3 regions of the Halomonas sp. CnH100-B genome follow, and region 3 is predicted to be linked to each of the others. Evidence: predicted binding sites of a transcription regulator. Region 3 holds the regulator's gene; each other region holds the start of a gene.
What was found. The regulator sigma-54, encoded in region 3, starts transcription at its own class of promoters, with help from an activator protein. The targets are predictions, from matches to a motif close to TGGCACNNNNNTTGCTNT.
Positions count from the first base shown of each region.

Region 1: NH398_RS05165 (CmpA/NrtA family ABC transporter substrate-binding protein) is a predicted target of sigma-54. The motif match lies at 5,424-5,441, and genes of this name have one in related genera.
Region 2: NH398_RS04355 (nitrate reductase) is a predicted target of sigma-54. The motif match lies at 6,038-6,055, and genes of this name have one in related genera.

Region 1 covers NZ_JAMXRX010000002.1:338,021-346,168, forward strand. Annotated here, with positions in the region: gene xylB (xylulokinase) at 1-727, shown strand, start outside; gene NH398_RS05145 (fructosamine kinase family protein) at 801-1,640, shown strand; gene cynS (cyanase) at 1,657-2,097, opposite strand; gene NH398_RS05155 (ABC transporter ATP-binding protein) at 2,090-3,046, opposite strand; gene ntrB (nitrate ABC transporter permease) at 3,057-3,914, opposite strand; gene NH398_RS05165 (CmpA/NrtA family ABC transporter substrate-binding protein) at 3,917-5,341, opposite strand; gene NH398_RS05170 (sigma 54-interacting transcriptional regulator) at 5,634-7,592, shown strand; gene NH398_RS05175 (TolC family outer membrane protein) at 7,742-8,148, shown strand, end outside.
Region 2 covers NZ_JAMXRX010000002.1:175,169-183,316, reverse strand. Annotated here, with positions in the region: gene NH398_RS04380 (molybdopterin-dependent oxidoreductase) at 1-37, opposite strand, end outside; gene NH398_RS04375 (response regulator transcription factor) at 194-907, shown strand; gene arfA (alternative ribosome rescue factor ArfA) at 1,011-1,193, opposite strand; gene dkgB (2,5-didehydrogluconate reductase DkgB) at 1,314-2,138, opposite strand; gene cobA (uroporphyrinogen-III C-methyltransferase) at 2,249-3,145, opposite strand; gene NH398_RS04355 (nitrate reductase) at 3,105-5,828, opposite strand; gene NH398_RS04350 (FAD-dependent oxidoreductase) at 6,466-7,785, shown strand; gene nirB (nitrite reductase large subunit NirB) at 7,803-8,148, shown strand, end outside.
Region 3 covers NZ_JAMXRX010000001.1:275,064-283,211, forward strand. Annotated here, with positions in the region: gene rapZ (RNase adapter RapZ) at 19-939, opposite strand; gene ptsN (PTS IIA-like nitrogen regulatory protein PtsN) at 997-1,464, opposite strand; gene raiA (ribosome-associated translation inhibitor RaiA) at 1,469-1,777, opposite strand; gene NH398_RS01145 (RNA polymerase factor sigma-54) at 1,875-3,290, opposite strand; gene lptB (LPS export ABC transporter ATP-binding protein) at 3,396-4,154, opposite strand; gene lptA (lipopolysaccharide transport periplasmic protein LptA) at 4,166-4,660, opposite strand; gene lptC (LPS export ABC transporter periplasmic protein LptC) at 4,657-5,241, opposite strand; gene NH398_RS01165 (HAD hydrolase family protein) at 5,241-5,783, opposite strand; gene NH398_RS01170 (KpsF/GutQ family sugar-phosphate isomerase) at 5,826-6,812, opposite strand; gene NH398_RS01175 (ATP-binding cassette domain-containing protein) at 7,084-7,905, shown strand; gene mlaE (lipid asymmetry maintenance ABC transporter permease subunit MlaE) at 7,906-8,148, shown strand, end outside.

The sequences.
Region 1 (8,148 bases), on a different contig from region 3:
TATTACCCAGGGGCTGGTCACGCTCAGTTTGGGCACTTCCGGCACGGTGTGTGCTTACTCACCTAACTCCGTGGTGTGTGACAGCGCCATGGTGGCGAATTTTTGTGCCAGCCACGGGGGATGGCTGCCGCTGATCTGCACCATGAACGTGACCTCGGCAACGACTCGCGTGCGTGAGCTGTTTGGGTTGGACTTGGCTACCTTTGGTGAACAGGTCGCCAGCGCCCCGATTGGTGCCGAGGGCGTCACCGTGCTGCCGTTTTTTAACGGTGAACGGGTGCCCATGCTGCCCGATGCCACCGGCGATTTTCTCGGGTTGACCAGCCTGAATATGACCCAGGCCAACCTTTGCCGTGGGGTGATGGAGGGCGCAACCTTTGGCCTCCGCTATGGGCTGGAGCTGCTGGGCGAGCTGGCGGCGGGCACTAGCCAGATTCGATTGATTGGCGGCGGGGCGAAAAGCCCGGTGTGGCGGCAAATGGTCGCTGATATTACCAACACCCAGGTGATTTGCCCCGAGATTACCGATGCCGCCGCGCTAGGGGCAGCCATTCAAGCGGCCTGGTGCGATTTACAGCCCGAGGGCGTTAGCCTGGCATCACTCTGCGAGCGTTTAGTGCATCTGGATGCGGCCTCGCTAGCGGAGCCTGATGCCGAGCGTGTGGCCGCCTATGAAGGGGCCTATCAGCGCTATTTGGCCGCGCTAGGGCAGCGCCATACGCTGTAACCACCCATTGCCTCCATGGCCGATAGCCTTGTACCGTGATCCACTCAACCACGGTAACGCAGCGGAGAATGCCATGGAGGCTAGCTTACGCCACCTGCTCACTACTCACGATATAGCGCCCACCGGCGAGCTAGAGCCGCTAAGCGGGGGCGACAGTGCGGCGGTATATACGTTAGCCACGCGCCAGGGGCGGGTGATTGTGAAGCATGACGATCCCGAGCGTCTCAGGGGCGAGGCAGAAGGGCTGCACGCCCTGGCCGGGGCCAATACCTCGCTCATCATTCCCGAAGTGCTCGGCCAAGCGGAAGGCTGGCTAGTGATGGAAGCCCTGGAGACTCAGCCCGCCAACAAGCAGGATGCGACCGCGCTGGGAGAGGGCCTTCGCCAACTGCACGGCGTGATAGGCGCCTCCCACGGTTGGCATGAAGACAACGCCTGCGGATTGACCCCGCAGCCCAATGCGCCACTGGCTGACGGGCGGCAGTTTCAGCGCGAGCGCCGCCTGCTCCCCCTTTGCGAGGCCTGTTTTCAGCGTGGTTTGCTTGATAGCGCGCTACGTCGCCGTATCGAACAGCAGGCCGAACAGCTGGAAAGCTGGTTGCCGGATGCTCCTGGGAGTTTGGTTCACGGCGACTTGTGGTCGGGCAATGTACTGACCACGCCCCGCGGGCCAGCGCTGATCGACCCGGCGATTTATCGCCACTACCCCGAGACCGACCTGGCCATGCTGACGCTGTTCGGCTCCCCCGGTGACGCATTTTTCGAGGCCTACTGGAACGGCAACGCCCCGGCCGACTGGCCGAGGCGTGAAGCGCTGTTTCAACTCTACCCACTGCTTAACCATCTGCTGCTGTTTGGTGCCAGTTACCGCAGTGGGGTCGAGCGCAGCGTAACGCTGCTGGAACACGATTAAGCAAGCGTTATTAACGTTACCAGGACTTATAAGGCAGGAATTTGCCGTTCAGGGTCAGCAGTACTCGGTCGCCTTTCGGGTCTTCGATTTTGTCCACTTCCATGGTGAAGTCGATGGCGCTCATGATGCCGTCGCCGAACTTCTCCTGCACCACGTCTTTCAGCGTTTCGCCGTACACGCCGACCACTTCGTAGAGGCGATAGACGAACGGGTCTTGGGGGATGGCTTCATCCCACGCTTTTGTGGGGAAGGCCGTGAGCGCGGTGGCCACGTCGCCATCCACTTCGAGTACGTCGCAGAGCTTATGGGCGATATCGGCGCTGGCGCTGTTCATGCCGTAGCAGGCAGAGGCGACCCACACCGGCGACATGCCGACGGCGCTGGCAATATCATCCCAACTCATTTTTTTGCGGGCTTTGGCAGCCAGCAGGGTATGGCGCATTTCGAGCTTATCCATGACGGACCTCCTTGGGAGTGAACTTCACTAGGTTTTCTTGTGGTTCGGTGGCAGGGGATGCCGGGGTTGAATGTGTAGTGGTGTCTGCAGACGCTAGCTGTACCGGATTCACCGGCGTCGGGTAGCGCAGGCCTTGGCCGTCGAACTCCTGGGTGCGCAGCTCGCTGGAGCGGTTCACCAGGAAATCGACCAAGTAGTTACGAATCGTGTAGAAGTGCGGATGCTTGACGATCTCCGCCCGCTGGCGGGGCCTTGGCAGATCAATTTCCACCGCTTCGGCGATACGCGCTTGGGGGCCGTTGGTCATTAAGAAGATGCGGTCGGCCAGTAAGATCGCTTCGTCCACATCGTGAGTAATCATGAACACGGTCTGCTGATCCTGGCTCCAGATTTTGATCAGCTCGTCTTGAATGACGCCCCGGGTCAGCGCATCCAGCGCGCCGAACGGCTCATCCAACAGCAGCAGTTTGGGCTTGGTGGCAAACGCCCGGGCGATGCTCACCCGCTGGCGCATACCGCCAGAGAGCTGGGAGGGCTTTCGGTCTACCACCTCTTTCAAGCCGACCATCTCTAGGTATTTCATGCTGTGGTCGGTGACTTCCCGGTCGCTCCACGCTCTCCAGCGGGCGCGTACGCCAAAGCGAACGTTTTCAAGCGCGGTGAGCCAGGGCAGCAGGCTGTAGTTTTGAAACACCACGCCACGCTCAAGGCCAGGGCCGCTGATCTCTTTGTTCTCCATCACCATGGAGCCTTCAGAGAACTGATCCAGCCCGGCGAGTGCGTTCATGATGGTGGATTTGCCGCAGCCGGAGTGGCCGATGATGCACACAAACTCGCCCTTCTTGAGCTGAAAACTAATGTTCTCAAACACCGTTAGCGGTTTTGCCTCTTTAGTGGCGCCGGGGAAGCGCTTGGCAGCTTTCTGTACCTCTACAAAAGCATGACTCATGGTCGGCTCCTTATTCGGCGTAAGTGACAAAGCGGGCAAGATAGGCAAGCGACATATCCAGCAGCATGCCCACCACGCCGATCATCAGGATGGAGAAGATCACGCTGGTCAGGTCGAGGTTGTTCCACTCATTCCAGACGTAGTAGCCAATGCCGGTGCCGCCCACCAGCATCTCGGCAGCCACGATGACCAGCCAGGCAATGCCGATGGAGATCCGCATGCCGGTCAGAATGGTGGGTGCGGCCGCAGGTAGAATCACCTTGAAGGCCGTTTGCAGCGACGACAGCTCGTGGGTGCGGGCCACGTTCACCCAGTCGTTGCGCACACCCGCCACGCCAAAGGCAGTGTTAAGCAGCATTGGCCAAATCGAGCAGATAAAGATCACGAAGATGGCGGAGGCTTCAGAGTCGCGAATGATGAACAGCGCCAGCGGCATCCAGGCCAGCGGCGAGATAGGCCGCAGCACTTGAATAAACGGGTTGAGCGCTTTGTACGCCAGGGGCGACATGCCAATTAAGAAACCAATCGGAATCGCCACCAGCGCGGCCAGCAGGTAGCCGCTGAGCACGCGGTAGAGCGAGTAGCCCAACTGAATGCCAATGCCTTTGTCGTTGGGGCCTGCATCGTAAAAAGGGTTAGAAAGCTCCTGCCACGCTTTCACGGCGATTTCCGAGGGCGGCGGTACTTTGGCGCTCTCATCGGCCCCGGCCAGCAGCTGTTCGTACTCGCTTAGCGCCTCGCCGCCGCCCATCAAGGGCGATTGATTCAACCCTTCCCAGACGCCCAGGCCTACCACGAGCAGCATAATGGCGAGAATCGTGGCGCGGGCGTTCAAGCTTAATTTCCATTCGGTGGTGGTGCGATCCATGGTTAGCTCCTCCGAATCGCGAAGCTGTCGACATACGCTTCAGGCTGGGTGTAATCAAAGGTTTTACCCATGATTTGATAGTTGCGGGCGGTCTCTTCGGGCGCTTCGTACCCCAGCTCGCGCATCACGGTCTGGGCATCGGTGGCCAGGTACACATCCCGGGCAATCTGCTGATAATCCACGTCGCCTTCGATATAGCCCCAGCGCTTCATTTGCGTCAGGATCCACACCGCCATGGAGTGCCAGGGGAAGGGGTCGAAATCGATGCGGTCCGGCACGTTCTGCACGCCGCCTAAACCGTCGGCAAATCGCCCGGTGAGTACCTGTTCAATCACCGTGACCGGCTGGTTCAGGTAGTTCGTCGGGGCAATGGCTTCGGCAATTTCTGAGCGGTTAGCGGGGTCTGAAGAGTACTGGGTAGCATCGATAATCGCCCGCAGCAGTGCGCCATAGGTGTTCGGGTTTTCGCGGGCGAAGCGGGCGCTGGTGGCAAAGGCGCAGCAGGGGTGGCCGTCCCAAATCTCTTTGGTCAGCAGGTGAATAAAGCCGATGCGTTCAAACACCGCGCGCTGGTTGAAGGGGTCGGGGGATAAGAAGCCGTCGATGTTGCCTGCCCGCAGGTTGGCGACCATTTCGGGCGGCGGAATTACGCGGATTTGAATATCTTGATCCGGGTCTAAGCCGTGCTCGGCCACGTAGTAGCGCAGTAGGAAGTTGTGCATGGAGTACTCGAACGGTACGCCAAAAGTGAAGCCTTTCCACTGCTGCGGGTCGCGCTTATCCAGGTGGTCGTTATGTAGCACAATCGCCTGGCCGTTGATGTTTTCTACGGCGGGCATAATGAACGGCTCTGGGGTAGAGCCTGCACCGAGGGTCATCGCCAGCGGCATGGGCGTTAGCATGTGCGCCGCGTCGTATTCGCGGTTGAGGGACTTGTCCCGCGCTACCGCCCAGCCAGCGGTTTTAATCACCGAGACATCCAGGCCGTAGCGCTCATAAAAGCCCATAGGGTGGGCCATGATAATGGGCGTGGCGCAGGTGATGGGAACGAAGCCGACATTAAGCTGGGTTTTCTCAAGCGGCCCTAAACTCTCTTTCACCGCGGCTTTAATCGAATCTAGGGGGAACAGGCTCGCCAGAGCTGCGGCGGCCGTGCCGCCACCTACCAGCTTCATAAACTGGCGGCGGTGCATATCGCTATGGCCAAACATACCGCGCACCAAAGCGCTTTCGACCATGCGATCCATCACATCATCGGCACTATTCGGCGTGGGCGCCGCTGTTTTCGCGGTTGGCTGAGTAGAGGATGTAATAATACTGGGTTGGGAAGAGTGGCACTGATGACAATCGCACTGCCGTCCGTGAATCAGTGATTGGCGATGATCAAACGGGTTGCCAAGACTGCTGTGGTCGTTGTTCTCTTTCATGGACGTTCACCTCACAGGAGCAAAAGGGCTTTAAGCTGCGCCGTCTTGGTGCGAAACGTGTCCCTGCGGCGCTACTTAGTAGATAGCGACTTACGTGCCATAACGTCTTATTTTGGATTTAATACAATAAAATCAAATATTTAATATTTTTCATGGCGGCATTTTTCGAGTAGCAAAAACTCACGATATTTCGTTGATAACGATATTTCGTTGTTTAAATAACGAAAGTTCGTGATTGGCCCGTTGTTTGTATGGAGTAAGCGACATCCTGCTGGCAAATGAGGAGCCTGCGATGCACGCTGCCACCCTGAAAGATGACGCTCACCCGTCCTTAACGCTGATGGCTCACCACACGCCGTTGGCCATGGTGATTATTGACCCACTGAGCGACCGCTTAATTGATGCCAATACCGCAGCGTGTCAACTGCTGTTGATTCATCACGAGCAGCCGCTCGCTACTCCTTTTAGCCACCGTCTAAGCGCTTCATTGCCGCTATGGGTCAGCTTTACCGATGAGGTGCTGACGACCGGCCAAGGCTGGTCGGATGATTTAGTGCTGTTGGATAGCGTCCGCCAGCCTCGCCGTGTCGAGGTCTATGGGCAGCGCTTACACGACTCCTCACAGCTATTGCTGACGGTGATTGATCGCAATAAAGCCGAGCAGCGCCGCGCCAAGGCTGAGCTCAGCCGCCAGCACCGCCAGGGGGAGGTGGGTTGGCAGCGGGTCGAGCAGGTGTTCGAGCGTATCGAAAAGCAGAACCAGCTGATTCTCAGCGCCGCCGGGGAAGGCATTTATGGCCTGGATGCGGAGGGGAAAACCACGTTCGTCAACCCGGCTGCCGAACGCATTCTCGGCTGGAGCACGGAAGATATGGTGGGCCACGATGCGCACTTAATGTTTCACCACACCCACGCCGATGGCAGCCACTTTCCGGTACAGCAGTGCCCCATCCATGCCTCGTTTAGCGATGGCCAAGTGCACCATGTGGATGACGAGGTGTTCTGGCATAAAAACGGCGAGGCGATTCCCGTGGAGTACACCAGCACACCGATCTTTGAAATGGGCCGACTAGTGGGGGCCGTCGTGCTGTTTCGCGATATTCGCGAACGTAAACGGGCCGAGCAGCAGCTGCGCGATGCACTGGAAGAGGTGGAGTCGCTCAAGCGCCGATTGGAGCTGGAGAACCAGTACCTGCAAGAAGAGATTAAAGCCGAGGTGAATCATCGTAATATCGTCGGCAACAGCCCAGCGGTCGCCAAGCTGGTGCAGCAGATCGCCATGGTAGCCCCCACCAGCGCGAACGTGCTGATTAGCGGTGAATCGGGCACGGGCAAAGAGCTGATTGCCCGGGCGATTCATGCGGGCAGTAGCCGCAGCGACCGGCCGCTGATCCGTGTGAACTGTGCCGCGATTCCTCGTGACCTCTTCGAGAGTGAGTTTTTTGGCCATGTAAAAGGCGCGTTTACCGGTGCGGTGCAGGACCGGCCAGGGCGCTTTGAGCTGGCCCACGGCGGCACGCTGTTTCTGGATGAAGTGGGGGAGATCCCGCTGGAGCTACAAAGCAAGCTGCTGCGCGTGCTACAGGACCAGCAGTTCGAGCGGGTGGGGGATAACCGCACCCGCGAAGTGGACGTGCGGGTGATTGCGGCGACCAACCGCGAGCTAAAAGAGATGATCGATGCCGGTCAGTTTCGCGAGGATCTCTACTTCCGTTTGAACGTTTTTCCCATCGATTCCGTCCCGTTACGAAAACGTATCGAAGACGTCCCGCTGCTGGCGCGCCACTTCTTGCATCGCGCCTGCCTGAAATTCAATAAGCCGGGCGTGCGAATACCGCCAGCTCAGCTAGAGGTCCTCGCTCGTTACCCATGGCCGGGCAATATTCGTGAATTGGAGAACGTGATCGAACGTCAGGTGATCGTGACCCAGGATCAGCGGCTCTCTTTTGATGATTTGCTACTGGCAGAGCCGCTATCCCGTCATACGACGTTCAACATACCGGCGCAAGATCATAGCGCGCTACCTGAACACCCGCTCACCGAGCAAGCGCTATGTCACCAGCAGCGCTGCAATGCGCTAAAAGCGTTGAAAGCGGCAAAGGGCAAAGTGTCTGGAGCGGGAGGGGCGGCGGAACTGTTAGGGATGAAGCCGACGACGCTGGCCTCACGTCTACAGAAATGGGGCGTCGATCCGCGGCAATATCGCCAGCGTGGTCGCAAAAGTGCGCCCACCAACGATGCTTTGGACTAAGGTAAGGAAGGATCCGCTTGACATCAGTGTTGTACACACAAATCAGGCAAGTTCAAGTCTAGCATACATACATGAATGTAACTATAATGCCACTCTTTCAGAATGGCGCTCTGCCGCGCCGTCTTACGTTGACACCTAGAGGCAATCCCATGCGACTAGCACACTGGGCAGTCAATGCCCCCTTTCGCCCCCTGTTGTTAGCAGTGCTCACGTCTTCGTTCATCCTGCCTGCCCAAGCGGCCGACTTGGTGACCATTACCCGTGATGCGCTGAATAACAACGCTGCCCTGGCCTCTGCACGGTCTGAGTTTTCCAGCGTCGAGGCGGCACGAGACGTTGCACGTGGCGGACTGTTGCCGCAGGTGAATGCCTCCGGTAGCGCTACGCATAACGAGCAATTCGAGAGCCAGGGCTCTGCCCGCAGTGCAGGCACTGGCACCGGTGCTGGAGCGGGTTCCAGCGCTGGCGTCGGCGTCAGTGACGATAGCTATAACACTGTCTCCTTGACGCTAGAAGCCACCCAGGCGCTGTTCAACGCGGTCACGCGCCAGGAAGT
Region 2 (8,148 bases), on a different contig from region 3:
GGAAAACAAGAGCTTTATTAATCAGACGCTTAGCCATTTTTCACCTCCTAGGTTGTAGGCGAATTATAGCGCTACGACTTAAGCGTTAACTGTAAACCTTTGTGTCGCTACCCCTACCTAAACTAGAATTAAGGCATGAGTTCTATCCCCATTGGTGTGAGGTTTATCACACGATAAAAATAGGTAACTCACCATGCATATCGGCGTGCTGGAAGATGATCTCGACCAACAAGCGTTCATTGAGCAGTGCCTGCTTTCTGCAGGGCATCGAGTCTCGCTCTTTGGCAGGGCAAGTGAATTAAGGCGCGCAACGCAGGAGCAGCGCTTCGATTTCCTCATCATCGACTGGCGCCTGCCGGATGGCTGCGGCATGGACGTGGTCAGCCACTTGCGACAAAACGACGGTTGGCGTGGCCCCATTCTGTTCATTACCGCAAGCCAGGGGGAAGACGACGTGGTCAAAGCGCTGGAACAAGGCGCCGATGACTTTCTAGCGAAGCCGCTGCGCCCCAAAGAGTTTCTCGCCCGCGTCAGCGCCTTGGGTCGCCGCGCCGGTTACGACACACCCCGCCCCTCTGCCACCTGCCCCAGCGCTTTCTCAATCAATACCGATGAGCACACCATTTGCGTCGATGGCCATGCCGTTGAATTGACCGAACGCGAGTACCGTCTGGCCACGCTGTTCTTTTCCAAAGTGGGTGAACTGTTGAGCCGTGCTCATTTACTGGAATTGGTTTGGGGCATCAAAGGCGATGTCTCGACACGCACGGTGGATACCCATGTCAGCCGTTTACGCCGCAAGTTAGAGTTGGACGGTCGGCACGGGCTACGCCTTCGCAGCGTCTACCAATCGGGCTACCGCATGGAAGTGTGCAGCATCTCTACCGTAGAGCAAGCGGCCAATTGACATAAAAAAGCCGACCTTGCGGTCGGCCAAAAGCTGATGAGAGTCTGCAGACTGGCAAATTGCCTGCAGCGATGCCTGGGGAAGGCATCGCCAAAACGCTGGTTCAAGCGGCTTGGCGATGCCCTCTCAGGGCGCTAACACCGATCGAAGACGACCCCTTCTGTGCATGACGCCCTTTGCGAGAGTAGCTGCCTTTGCCTTTCTTAGGCGTTTGCTGCTGCATTTTGAACATGGGCGTACGTAATTGTGCCTTTAGCGCGTTATTGCGAACCTTATGCTGTTTCACACTGTACTCCTGGTTTATTAAGAGACGCTTAATAAGGCGGCGTGTGTTAGCCGCCGCCCTTAGGAACACCCGCTGCGCCAACAGTTCCCGTTGCCGAAGCGGTTTTACGATAGCGTTTTCCTAATGACCTAACGGCTGGTCGTCCCACTGTGGAGCAAAATCGGGATTTGCAATACGCTCATGGCGATCCAGTTCAGCAATCTGCGCCATTTCTGACTCGCTCAGGGTCAGTTTGAAGGCATCGATGTTGCTTTGAATGTTACGCGCCTTAGTGGACGACGGAATGGTCAGGTAGCCCAGTTGATGGATCCACGCCAAGGTCACTTGCGCCGGGTTGGCCCCATGTGCATCCGCAATGCGCTGCAGCGCAGGCTCATCGAGCACTTTGCCAACAGCGAGCGGCATAAAGGCCGTCACTTTGATGCCGAGCTTTTCGCAGTGCTGCACTAAGCGGCGATTTTGCAGGAACGGGTGAACCTCAATCTGGTTCGTAAAGATCTCACCTTCGCCTAAGATATCCACCGCTTCATCGAGCTGTGCAATGGTAAAATTCGACACGCCGATATGGTGCGCTTTGCCCGCCTGCTTCACTTCTTTCAAGGCGGTTAAGTAGTCTGCCATGGGCACCGCATCGTTCGGCGACGGCCAGTGGATAAGCAGCAGGTCTACATAGTCGGTGCCCAGCTTTTCCAGGCTTTCATCGACGCTGGCCTTCAGCGCGGCGGGTTCGAGCTTGTCGAACCACACTTTCGTGGTCAGAAAAATCTCTTCACGGGGAACACCGCTAGAGGCAATCGCTTTGCCAACGCCCGCTTCGTTATCGTAAAACTGAGCGGTATCGATATGGCGGTAACCTGCCTCCAGGGCCGCGTGTATGCTCTTCGTTAACGTATCGCCTTCCAAACGAAAAGTACCAAAACCGGGGTTCGGAGCGTCGTTGTGCATCCCTTCTCTCCTTTGCTTCATTTGATAGCGTGTTAATGAATATGGGGAGAGCACTCTGGGACTTCAACCCTGGCTTTTAACATTTTTTCGTAAAAAAACGACATCCGCCATCAGGCCTGCTGGCAAGGCAGCACTTTTGCGCCCGTCGCAGCTGGGCTATGGGCCACCATACTGACCACACTGCCCACCATGATGAGGCAGGGCGATGGCAGCGGTTGAGCGGCGAGGCGTTCGGGCATATCGGCCAACGTGCCTACCAGGGCCTGCTGCTCGGGCTGGCTGGCGTTGGCCACCAGCATGATAGGCCACGTATCGGGCAGGCCCGCTTGGCGCAGGCCGTGGCAAATGGCGGCCACTTTGGAGAGCCCCATGTAGAACACCAGGGTCTCATCTTGACGCGCCAGCGACGCCCAGTCCGGCATACCGCCTTCCCGGCATAGCTGCGCCGTAATAAAACGTACCTGCTGGGCGTGGCCGCGATCGGTGAGTGGTATCCCCATCCCCGCCGCTGCGGCGGAGGCGGCGGTAATACCCGGCACAATCTCGGCGGGCAGCCCGGCCTCGGCCAGAGCCGCTAGCTCTTCGCCCATGCGCCCAAACACGCCAGGATCGCCGCCCTTCAAGCGCACTACCGATTTGCCTGCCTGGGCCAGGGAGACGATCAGCTCACCAATCTCCGCCTGAGGCATGCTGTGATGGCCGCTGGCTTTACCAACATAGTAGCGCTCGGTGCCCGGAGGAATAAGCCCTAGCGCTTCGTCTCCAACAAGGCGGTCATACACCACTGCGTCTGCCTGCATCAGCAACCGTGCGGCTTTCAGCGTCAGCAGCTCCACATCGCCGCTGCCCGCGCCGACCAAATAGACGGTGCCTGGGTGGCACTCACCGCTTAACGGCAAGCGCAAGCGCGTGGCGGTATCGCGACTAAATGGCGCCCACGCCCGCTGACCCAAGCGCCACAGCGCTTCAGGCCACTTCTGTGTTAGCTGTTTGCTTAGCGCGCGCATGGGGCCGCTCCTCTTCAAGTATCGCTTTTAGTTCGGGTAGGCAGCTGCCGCACTGGGTGCCGCAGGCCAGTCGTGCGCCTAACGCTTCAACGCTGGTATCGCCCGCATGAATCGCTTTCACAATGCTGGCTTGGCCAACCTGGTGGCAGCTGCACACCACCGGTCCGGTATCCACGGCACCATCGTCGCACCCGGCCAGCAGGCGTCTACGGTGCTGTGTCTCCAGGGTAGCGTCCTTGAAGCGCGCTTCAAGCCAGGCAAGCCCGGGCAGTTCGTCGGGTGGTCCCACCATCAACCACCAGCGTAGCCGCCCGTTCACTACGCCCGCTGCGCGCAGCCTACCCGTTGCCGGGTCGTCACACCACAAAGAGACAGGCACGCCGCACCACGCCTCCACCTGCGCCAGCCAATCCTCGACCGGCTGGCTATCCGCTAGCTGCCAACGGATGCAGCTTGCCATCGGAATGCGCGCCCAGTAGTCGCTGCGACACCAGGGCGATGGTGGCGTATCCAATTCGTTGGCTAGCAGCAGCGTCGCCTGCCAAGCAACGGGGAGTTTGCCCACCGCCACCGCCCCTTGCTTGGCTTCCGGCTGCCCGGAGAGCGGGTCGGTATACCCTTGAATCAGTGCACCGCTGCGGCCCTGCTTGGTAAAGCAGTCGGTCCAGTGCATCGGCACGAACACTTCGCCTCGGCGCTGGGCGTTGGAAACCCGCACCCGCCCACGGTACTCCCCGGCGGCAGCGGTCAACGTCGCCAAGCTCTGATCCGTAACGCCTGCCTGAGCCGCATCGTCTGGGTGCAGCTCCATGAACGGTTCGGCGCGGTGGTTCATCAAACGCGGCGAACGGGCGGTACGCGTCATGGTGTGCCACTGATCCCGCACGCGACCGGTATTCAAGCGCAGCGGGTAGTCGTCGCTCAGCGGCTGCGCCGGTGGGCGCGGAGTAATCGGCAGCAGTTTGGCTCGGCCATTCGCCGTAGCAAACCGGCCATCTTCGAACAGCCTTGCCGTGCCGCGAGGAGCCTGCTGAGTCACGGGCCACTGGATCGGTGCGAGCGCATCATAAGCCGCTTGGCCCAGGCCTACCAGCCCTGAGATATCGAACAGCCGCTGGGTCTCGCCGCTATTCTCATAGCCAGAGAGGCGTGCGTGCTCATCGAAAATCTCCCACGGGTGGGTGTAATCGAAGGCTTCCCCCACGCCCAAGCGTTTTGCCACTTCACAGAGTATCCACCAGTCGTGCTTCGCTTCGCCAGGAGGAGGCAGCATCCCCCGCTGGCGGGAAATTCGCCGCTCTGAGTTGGTCACCGTGCCATCTTTCTCCGACCAACCCGACGCGGGCAGCACGATATCCGCAAAGGGCAGCAGGTCAGTATTGGCAACGCACTCCGAGACAATTACCAGCGGGCATTTTGCCAACGCCCGGCGCACTTTCTCCCCGTCCGGCATGCTTACCGCTGGATTGGTCGCCATCACCCACAGGGCGGTAATCTCGCCGCGCTCGATGGCATCAAAGAGTTCTACCGCCTTGTAACCTGGGGCGTCAGGCAGTGCCGGAGTTAAATGCTTTGTAGCCCAGAAGCGGCTAACTAACTCGCGAGCGCCCGGCGTGTGGTAATCCATATGCGCCGCCAGCTGATTGGCCAGCCCGCCCACTTCTCGCCCGCCCATGGCGTTGGGCTGGCCGGTGATCGAAAACGGCCCCGCCCCCGGCAGGCCGATTTTCCCGCCCGCTAGGTGGCAGTTGATGATCGCGTTGCACTTATCGGTACCGCTAGAGGATTGATTCACCCCCTGAGAGTAGAGCGTGACCACGTGGAGCTGGCTGGCAAACCAGTAATAGAAGGTTTCCAGGCGTTCAGGATCCACATCACATTCGCGAGCAACGGCTTCCACGCTGCCTGCACTCTGCTTGGCAGCGCCCAACGCGTCGTCTAACCCCTCGGTGTGGCGTTCTAAGTACACGGCATCCAATCGGTTATGGTCGTCCATCCACGCCAGCAGCCCGTTGAACAGGTACGCATCGCTACCCGGACGAATACCCAGGTAAAGATCGGCCATTTCACAGGTGTCGGTCACGCGGGGGTCGATCACCACGACCCGCATCAACGGGTTGCGCTCTTTGGCTATCTTCAAACGCTGATAGAGCACCGGATGATTCCAGGCAAGGTTAGACCCTACCAGCACTACCAGCTCCGCCTCTTCTAGGTCTTCATAGCTGCAAGGCACCGCATCGGCACCAAAGGCGCGCTTGTAGCCCGCCACGGCAGACGCCATGCAGAGACGCGAGTTGGTATCCAGGTGAGGAGTGCCCAAGAAGCCTTTAAACAGCTTGTTGGCAACGTAATAATCTTCGGTTAATAACTGGCCAGATAAATATGCCGCCACCGACTGCGGGCCATGGGCACTGCGCTGCGCCTGCAAGCGTTCGGCGGTGGTGGTGAGCGCCTGCTCCCAAGAAACCTCTTTGCCGTCCACGCGCGGCTTGAGCAACCTCCCCTGCTCGCCCAAGGTTTCGTGCAGCGCGGTGCCTTTTACGCACAGGCGGCCGTAATTAGCTGGGTGCTCGCGGTCTCCCTCGACGGCGATGAGCTGCTCGTTCTCCAGCGTGGCGGTAACGCCGCAGCCGACGCCGCAGTAGGGGCAGGTGGTTCGGGCGAGCCGATTGGCCTGTGGCATGGCAGTTTCCTCCGGCGTTAAAAAGCAAAAAGCGCCCAAGCCAGCCTCGAAAGAAGCCTGCCTGGACGCCGTTGTCTCAGGGGCACCGCTTACCGGGTGCCGTACTCATCAGTGATTTGCTGCAGTTGGTATTATTCGACGCAATTAGTCGTTGTGATCGTTATGGGCAAAGACCCTGCACTGAGCCGTTGTTGCTTGTTACCAGAATAACTGCAAACCCTGCGCCCACGCTGCGCTAAAACCACTAAAGCATTTAATAAACAATCACTTAAAAACACACTCTGCATTTCTACTACTCGCTAAAGGAATGTTCTTTGTCGAATAAGCGGTTGAAGAGAGTGCATTAACCGCCGCTTAAGCACCAAATTGGGGCAAGCCTAGCTAACCATGAGCGGCCTGCCGCCTCCTCAAAAACGCTTAATACGCTGATTAGGCTGAATTAAACCCACCGACGGCAAAAGCTGGCGGGCTTTTTGCTCACCATAAGATAAGACAGTTCGGCAGCCAACGGCGGTTGCTGTGCGTTATCAACGACGCCAACGGGCAACGACGCCCCTGATACTCCCTTCTTGAAAGGGCTGTGTCAGGGGCGTTTTTTTATTTGCTGAACATTACGTTTCAACCACAGGAGCTACCTATGGAAACCGCTTCCCGGTGCTCACCGAACGAACACCTTGTCATTATCGGTAACGGCATGGCTTGCCACCGACTACTTGAAGCGCTGGTTAAACATTCGCAGCGCCCCCGCCGTATCACAGTGGTGGGTGAGGAGCCGGTACCTGCCTATAACCGCATTTTGCTCTCTCCTTTACTGGCGGGCGAACTGGCGCCTGAGGCGCTCACTCTGCAAGACGCCGCCTGGTACGCCGACAACGACATCACGCTGATGCTTGGCGACCGCGTGACCACCATCGACCGCGAACGCCGCCTGCTTATCACGCACCGGGGAGACACCTTAAGCTATGAACGATTAGTGATAGCCACTGGCTCGCGCCCCACGCTGCCAGCGGTGCCTGGTATCACGCTTGACGGTGTTCATACGTTTCGTGACCTGCGCGATGCCGACGCCTTAGAAGCTATTGCTCAGCAAGGCGTCAACGCCGTGGTGATTGGCGGCGGCTTACTTGGATTGGAAGCCGCTGAAGGGCTGCGCAAACGCGGCGGTAGCGCGCTCACCGTCAGCGTTCTGCAGCGCAGCGGGCGGTTGATGAATCGCCAGCTAGACACCACCGCCGCCCAATTGCTGGAAGCCACGCTGCGCGAGCGCGGTATCACTATTGAAACCGGCGCATCGCTTGCTGCCTTGGAGGATAACGGCCAAGGGCAGGTGCAGTCGGTCACACTGAGCGATGGCCGGAAGCTAGCTGCCGACAGCGTGATTGTGGCGGCGGGTATTACCCCCAATGCGGAACTAGGCCAGCAAAGCGGGCTTATGTTTGACCGCGCCATTGTGGTGGATGGGCACCTCACCACCTCAGACGACCACATTTATGCGCTGGGCGAATGCTGCCAGTTCGAGCAGCACACTTACGGGCTGGTGGAACCCATTTGGCGGCAGGTGGAGGTGCTTGCTGCCGTGCTGTGTGGTGAAACGCCAGCGGCGTATCAAGAAGCCCCCACGGCCACCAAACTCAAGGTCAGCGGTGTCAGCCTGTTTGCCTTTGGCCCCACCGAGGCCGCCGCCAAGCACGAAGAGCTTCGTTACCAAGACCCGGAAACCGGCGACTACTGCCGCCTGCTGCTCCATCAAGGCCGCCTCATCGGCGCGGTGCTGTATGGCGATACCCGCCACGGCCCCTGGTATTTCGAGCAGGCGCTGGCCGCGACCGACTTAACCGCGTGCCGCCACCTGTTGCTGTTTGGCGCAACCGATGCCCAAACAGCGCTCGACAACCATTTCGATAACCCTCTCGACACCCTGTCATCCCCTTTATCTCTCACCCGTGAGGCGGCTTAGCTATGGTGAATCACACAATGTCTACTCCAACCACGTCTTCCAACAAGCAAAAGCTGATCATTGTCGGCAACGGCATGGTCGGCCACCATTTTGCCGAGCAGCTCGTGGAAAGCGGCGCGCTGGCGGGGTTTGAGGTGACGATGTTTGGCGAAGAGCGCCACCGCGCCTATGATCGCGTGCACTTATCCGAGTACTTTAGCGGCCGCGATGCGGAGTCACTGGCGCTGTGCGACGCCGATTACTACCACACCCACGGCATTCAACTACGCAGCGGCGAAGCGGTCACCGCGATTGACCGCGAACAGCAACTGGTGGTGACCGAACAAGGCCACTACGCCTATGACCAGCTCGTGCTGGCCACCG
Region 3 (8,148 bases):
GTCTTTGAATAAAAAGGCTTAGGGCGTACGGGTGGTCGCGGTGGTGGGGCTTGGCGCCACGGGCTCTTCGCTCAGCGTGTACTGCAGCCCCAGTTCGCGATGTCTCAACTGCACTTCTCCGGTCTGCTTAACGAGCCGCTGGGCGAGCTGCTCCACCATGTAGACGGAGCGGTGCTGGCCGCCCGTGCAGCCGATAGCTACGGTCATGTAGCTACGTTGGCTGTTTTGGTAGGCCGGTAACCACTTCTCCAGCCAAGCCTGAATATCGCTGGCCATGGCTTCCACTACCGGGTAACCGCTCAAGAAAGCGACGATATTGGCATCGCGGCCAGTATATTGCCGAAGGGTAGGGTCCCAGTATGGGTTGGGCAGACAGCGTACGTCGAAGACCAAATCCGCATCCAGCGGAACGCCGCGTTTATAGCCGAAGGACTCAAAGGTGAGCGTGAGCTGATGCTGGCGCTGGTGGGCCACTTGATCGGTAATGCGGCGGCGCAAATCGTGCACGGAGAGCCGAGACGTATCGATCAATAAATCGGCGAGATCGCGTATTTCATGTAGCGTTTCCTCCTCTTTGTTGATCGCCTCTTCCAGCGTCATTTCGCTGTCGCGAGTGAGGGGGTGGCGACGACGAGTGGCGGAGTAGCGCTCCAGCAGAATGCGTGCGTCCGTGGTTAGATAGATCACCTGAAAACGAATGTCTCGCTGGCGTAGCTCTTCCAACAGCGCTGGCAGACGCTCCAGCGCGATGGGGAGGTTGCGCGCATCGATGCTAACGGCAATACGAGTGCGTTCTCCTTGAGCGCGCAGCTCATCGATCAGCGAGCCCAGCAGCATGGCAGGTAAGTTATCGATCGCATAATAGCCAAGATCCTCCAGCGCTTGTAAGGCGATAGATTTACCGGACCCCGAACGGCCGCTAATGATCACCAGTTGCATAGCGTCTCTCTTGGCGTATGAGCGTAGGAAATAAACAGTGATGGACGTGTGAGTATCTTACGCGGCCTGTTCGCGTATCTTGGCCGTCATCAGGGTCAATAGCTCTTTTTGACTGCTGGCTTTGCGTAACTGTTGACGGGTATTCGCATCGTTCATGATCGTCGCGACTTGCCCAAGCAGAGCGAGATGCGTGTCGTCCGCCTCTTCGGGTACGAGCAACACGAACACTAGATCGACGGGGTCGCCATCGATGGCATCGAAATCGACCGGCTCGGCAAGTTTCAAAAAGCCAGCGATGGGCGAGCTACAGTGCGGGCTACGTGCGTGGGGGATGGCAACGCCGTTGCCAATTCCCGTGCTGCCGAGACGCTCGCGTCCAATCAGGCGGCTAAACACTTCTTGGCTATCGAGGCTGGGTGTGTTTTGGGCGATGAAGGTGCTGAAAAACTCCAGCACCCGTTTTTTGCTGCCCCCGGGCACGTCGTAGAGCACGCGCTCCGGGGGGAGGATGGTTTCCAACGTCATTGAGTTAACGCACGCCTGCGCCCTGGGCGCGAGCTTGTGCTTTTTCCTTGTGTTTAACGAGTTGACGATCGATTTTGTCTGCGAGCGCATCGATAGCGGCATACATATCGTTATCGAGGGCTTCGGCATGAAGGTCGGCACCGGCGGCATGCAGCGTACAGGCTGCCTGCTGGCGTTCTTTCTCGACAGATAAGGTCACTTGCACCGTGGTGATGTTGTCATAGTGGCGTTCGACGCGTTCCAGCTTTTCGTTAACGTAGTCACGCAAGGCGTCAGTCAGTTCAACGTGATGACCAGTGATGTTTACTTGCATTGACGTGCTCCTTATCCATCGGGCTGTACTTCGATTGTAACCCTTTTTGCGCTATTGCAAAGCCCCTGCGTCGAGTTTGTCATGCCCTACCGTTTAACTAGCGTAAACGGCGGCGCTCACTGGACGAGGGAATACCCATTGACTCGCGATATTTCGCTACCGTACGCCGGGCAACGCTGATGCCTCCCTCCTCAAGGAGGGTCACCAGGCGACTATCGGAGAGCGGTTTACCCGACGGCTCCTCTTGTATCAGTTTTTTGATCCGTGCACGAATGGCGGTGCTGGAGTGGCTATCGCCGCCATCGTGGCTGCTGACTTGGCTCGAGAAGAAGTACTTCAACTCGAACACGCCTCGTGGCGTATGTATGAATTTCTGCGTCGTCACACGGGAGATCGTGGACTCGTGCATCTCCACGGCCTCGGCGATGTCGGCCAGGATCAGCGGTTTCATGGCCTCTTCGCCGTGCTCTAGAAAGCCGATCTGGCGGGCGATGATTTCACGACCTACTCGCAGAAGCGTGTCATTACGGCTGGAAAGGCTTTTGATCAGCCAGCGAGCTTCTTGGAGGTGCTCTTTCAAGAACTGGTTGTCTTGGCTCTTGTCGGCACGTTTGATCAAACTGGCGTAATCGGGCTGGATACGCAGGCGCGGCAGCGCCTCCGGGTTGAGCTCTAAGTGCCAGCCCTCGTTGTCATGGCGCACGACCAAATCGGGCGTGATATAGCTGTCGTCGGTCACGCCGTAGGCGCTGCCTGGGCGTGGGTCAAGGCTGCGAATTAAACGGATGACGTCGTCCAACTGCTCGTCATCCAGGCTCAGGCGGCGCTTGAGTAGCCGTAAATCGTCTTTGCCCAAGGCTTCGAGAAACTGACGCACCAAGCGTTTTGCGGGCATCAATAGCGGGGTGTCTTCAGGCAGCGCGGCCAGCTGAAGCATCAGGCACTCGCGCAGGTCGCGGGCAAACACGCCGGTGGGCTCGAACTGTTGTAAGCGCAACAGGGTGTTTTCTACTTCACGCTGGCTCAGGCTGTCGTGGCCTTGCGCCTTGAGGCCTTCGCGGATGTCGTTGAGCGGTTGAGTGAGATAGCCGTTGGCATCCAGTGCATCGATCAGGCTTTCGGCAATGGCATAGTCGCGGGGAGAGAAGTCGGTCATGGCCAATTGCCATAACAGATGGCCATGAAGGCTTTGGCCTGCGGCTTGGCGCTCGAAGTCGGGTCCTTCGCTGCTACCGCCCAAGCTACCCATGTCTTGGTAGGTGTCCGACCAGTCGCTGTCTACGGAGAGTTCGTTGGGAATGCTGTCCGACCACTCGGCCTCTTGAGGCTCGCTAACAGCCTGTTCGCCAAACTCATCCTCTTGTTCGAGCATGGGGTTAGCGTCCAGCGCTTGCTGAATTTCTTGACGGAGGTCCAGCGTGGAGAGCTGTAGCAGGGCAATGGCCTGCTGCAGCTGAGGTGTCATGGTCAGCTGTGTGCCGATACGCAATTGGAGAGAAGCTTTCATGACCATCTGAGAACCACTCGTTAATCAGAAAGCTCCACCCTAGAGCGAGTTATGACTCTGTGCAAGTGCAATAAGCATGCCACTAAAAGAAAAGTTTGGTCAGGCCAGAGTTTAGAGGCGGAAGTCTGCGCCTAGATAGACATCACGAACCTTCTGGTTATTGAGGATCTCCTGGGCGTTTCCACTGGCGATGATATGGCCGTCGCCAACGATGTAGGCAATGTCACAAATATCCAGGGTTTCGCGCACGTTATGGTCAGTGATCAAGACGCCGATGTGGCGTTTTTTCAGTGCGCGGATGATGGTTTTGATTTCACCCACTGAAATAGGGTCGACCCCGGCAAACGGCTCGTCGAGCAGAATGAATGCGGGCTCGGTAGCGAGTGAGCGAGCGATCTCCACTCGGCGGCGCTCGCCCCCTGAGAGGCTCATGCCCAGGTTGTCGCGAATGTGGGTAATATGGAAATCTTCGAGCAGTGACTCGAGGCGTGCTTCCCGAGCGCTACGGTCCAGCGCTTTGCGCGTCTCGAGAATCGCCATGATGTTATCGGCCACCGAGAGCTTGCGGAAAATGGAGGCTTCCTGGGGGAGGTAGCCAATCCCGGCCATGGCGCGCTCGTGCATGGGCGCATGGGTCAGGTCGACGTCGTCGATACCGACGCTACCGGCATCGGATTTGACCAGTCCAACGATCATGTAAAACGACGTGGTTTTACCCGCCCCGTTGGGCCCCAGCAGGCCGACGACGCTACCCTGAGCGATTTCCAGGTTGATATCTTTCACGACCCGACGGCGTTTGTAGCTCTTCGCTAGGTGATGGGCGTAGAGCGTTTTGACAGGTGCGGAATCTGCAGAGGTTGATGCTGCCACGTGGCCGCTCCCTATTGTTCGGGCTGAAGAGTCATGCGAATGCGCTGGTTGTCGCTACCGCTCACGTCGGAGCGTGCTTGCACCACTTCCTGGTCGATGAAGTACTCCAAACGCCCCCCTTGGAAACGGTCGCCTTGCTGGGTCAGTTCGGCTTGGTCGATCAGCTCGACACGGCGTTCGGCGACATGGTAAACGATACGACGCGCCCAGCCCTCCATGGGGGTTTCTTGATCTTCGAGCTGATTGCGCAGGTAGGCGCGCTCACCCGTGGCAATGGCGCGTGACAGCTCGCCTGCGTCGTTGCGCTGAATTTCGACGCGTTCGCCGCGCAGTTGCATCTCGCCCTGGCGAATGTCCACGTTGCCTGAGTAAACAGCGGTGCCAGCGCGCTGGTCGAGGTCCAGGCGGTCGGCTTCGACCTCGATGGGGGCTTGGCTTTGTGCCATGGCCGCCGTGGCGAGGGGTAGGGTTAACGTAAAGAGTGCAGTGCGGAGAGAGGCGTTCATCGCGACTCCTCAGGGTTACGAGTGGCAGGCGGGTGGACGCCGCGCACGTTATTGGTCAGGCGGACTTGGCTGTCATCGAGCCAAACGTCCATGCGGGAGGCTTCCATGCGCTGCGGCGGCTGCTGCAACAGCACGGGCGTATCGCTCCAGGCATGGCGCGTCACGCCATCGTAGTTTAATTGCTGCGTGTCGAGCTGCCAGCCCTCTTCGGGAGCCAGTAGCCGGGCAGACCCTCTTAGCGTCAGGGCCTGGGAATCGGTATTCAAGGTGCCGGTGTCTGCCGTGGCCAGCCACTCTCGCTGTTCGCTGTCGAACAGCGTCGCGCGCGGCGACATGACATCGGTCATGGCCGTTTGAGGCGTATGGACCAGTCGAGGCGTGACCAGCGACTGCTGGATAGCGCCTGTCTCGCCAAACAGGGTAATTTCGGCGTTCTCCAACACATGCCCAGGCTCCTGGGCACGGGCCTCCTGATCGATCTCACCCTCTTGCGGGCCGCGCGGGTCCAGCCAGACCAGCAGTCCGCCCAGGGCCACGACCATCGCCGTGATCCACACCCGTTTTCTGACTCTGAGACCCATCACGAGTGCCTGTGAAGATACGTGTCGAGCACGGCATCCCAGTGCCCTTGCGAAGTGAGCAGCGTATCGCAAATTTCACGTACCGCGCCGTGGCCGCCTAGCCGTTCCGTGATCCAATCGGCATGGGTGTGCATGTAATCAGGCGCATTGGGGACCGTGATGCCGACGCCGCAGCGCTTGATGGGAGCGAGGTCAGGCAGGTCATCACCGCAGTAGGCCACCTGCTCGAGGGTGATATCCAGTCGTTGGCAAAGCGCGCGAAGCGTCGTGAGCTTATCTTCGCAGCCTTGGTGAACGTGGCTAATGCCGAGCGCCGCCGCGCGCTGGCTGACCATGGGCGAATCGCGTCCGGTAATCAGTGCCACGTGAATGCCGACCCGCTTGAGCAGTTTCAAACCATGCCCGTCTTGGGTGTGAAACGCTTTGATTTCGATGCCGTCCGCCTGAAAGTAGAGGCGGCCATCCGTCAAGACGCCATCTACGTCTAGCGCGAGGAGTTTTACACGGCGAAGTCGGTCGAGTAGTGCATCGGGTAGGGCCATATAGCCTCCTTAACATCCATGGCGAAAAGCGTTATCACGCAGTTAAATCACACCGCTGGCTAGCAGATCGTGCATATGTAGCGCGCCGATGGGGCGCTGCTGCTCGTCGACGACAGCGAGCGCGGTTATCCGGCTATCTTCCATAATACGAACGGCCTCGGCAGCCAGTACGTCAGGGCCGATACGTTTGCCTGGGCGCGTCATGACATCGTCGACGCGCACGTCGCGCAGGTCATGAAATTGATCTAATGTGCGCCGCAGGTCGCCATCGGTATAGACGCCCGCCAAACGGCCTTCGCTGTCGATGACGCAAGTGAACCCCAGCCCTTGGCGCGTGATCTCCAATAGTGCATCGCGCAGCGGGCTTCCCAAAGCGACCTGGGGAAGCCTTGAGCCATCGTGCATTAGGTCACGCACCCGCAACAGCAGGCGCTTACCCAGACTGCCACCCGGATGGGACAGCGCAAAATCCTCGGCGGTAAAGCCGCGTGCTTCGAGTAGGGCAACGGCCAGGGCGTCGCCAAGAGCCAGTGCCGCCGTGGTTGAGCTAGTAGGCGCGAGGTCCAGTGGGCACGCCTCGCGTTCCACGCCGCTGTCTAAATGGGCATCGGCGTGGCGGGCAAGGGTAGAGCCTGGACGCCCGGTCATGCTGACCAGCGGGGTGCCAAGCCTTTTAAGGAGTGGTAGGAGCGCCGTCACTTCGGCGGTTTCGCCGGAGTTGGAGAGCGCGAGTACTACATCGGTACGGGTAATCATGCCCAAGTCGCCGTGACTGGCTTCACCTGGGTGTACAAAAAAGGCGGGCGTGCCGGTACTCGCCAGCGTCGCTGCAAGTTTGCCCGCGATGTGTCCTGACTTGCCCATGCCGGTGACGACCACCCGGCCTTGACAGGCGAGGATGAGCTGGCAGGCGTGATCGAACTGTTCGTCCAGTTTGGCCTGAAGGCCGCCGATGGCCGCTTGCTCAATTTGCAGCGTTCGCAGCGCACTTTCACGCAGTTGGCTGGGTGTAGAGAGTGGCTGGCCCATGGCATGTCTCGTTTTCATAGAGTGAATAGGTAGCGAGTAAGAATAACATCTTGCGGCGCTATTTAGCTAAAGCGCGGCAAACTCACCAGCCCCATGGCGATGCACACGCCATAAAAGGTTGGCGTAGTCATCATTTGCGCCGCTGTTACTGAGAGTAGCGTTAAGATACGATGTTCGATAATATTTCGAAAACACTGTTTTTTAAACTGCCCCGTGACTTGTCGGTTTATACTGACGCGTTCTGGCATCAACGATGAAGGTCAATCAGCATATGACGGATGTTCCCTTCATACAGGTCGAAGACGTCTACTTTTCTCGCGGTGAAAGCGAGATCTTTCGCGGTGTGAGTATGACCATCCCTCGCGGTCAAGTAACGGCCATCATGGGGCCAAGCGGTACGGGTAAAACGACACTCTTGAAGCTCATCGGTGGCCAGCTGACGCCCGATCGTGGTCGGATCTTGGTCGATGGACAGGATGTACACCGGCTGTCACGTAAAGCGCTGTTCGCACTGCGCAAGCGCATGGGCATGCTGTTTCAAAGCGGGGCCCTGTTTTCGGATCTGGACGTTTTCGAAAACGTGGCCTTTCCGCTACGTGTTCATACGGATTTGCCAGACGCGATGATTCGCGACCTGGTGCTGCTAAAACTCCAAGCGGTAGGACTGCGGGGCGCGAAGCACTTAACGCCTGCCGAACTGTCTGGAGGGATGGCGCGTCGGGTAGCGCTAGCGCGTGCCGTAGCGCTGGACCCCGAACTGATTCTTTACGACGAGCCGTTCGTCGGCCAGGACCCCATTTCCATGGGCGTGCTGGTGCAGTTGATCAAGCGGCTCAATCAGGCGCTGTCGCTGACATCGGTGGTGGTCTCTCACGATATCAAAGAGACGTTGAGTATCGCGGATTACCTCTACTTGATCGCCGATGGGCAGGTGGTGGCCCACGGCTCCCCAAGCACGCTGGAGACGAATCAGGACCCTCGGGTCAGCCAGTTCATGCACGGCGAGCCAGATGGCCCGGTACCGTTTCACTATCCCGCAGAGACGCTCTATCGGGATATCCTCGGCCACGATTTAGCAATAAAGGCAGGGTAGATGCAGTCCAAATTTTCTCACTACGCGGCGCGAGTGACCCGCCTGGGGCGCAAAGGGTGCGACGTGGTCGAAGCGCTAGGACGCGCCACGGTGTTTCTAGTGCAGTCGGCCGTGGGGGTGCCGTCGCGGGAGGGATGGTCGCTTTGGCTACGCCAAATGCACTTCGTGGGCGTCTTGTCGCTGGCCATCGTGTTGGTGTCGGGGCTTTTCATTGGCATGGTGCTGGCGCTGCAGGGGTATACC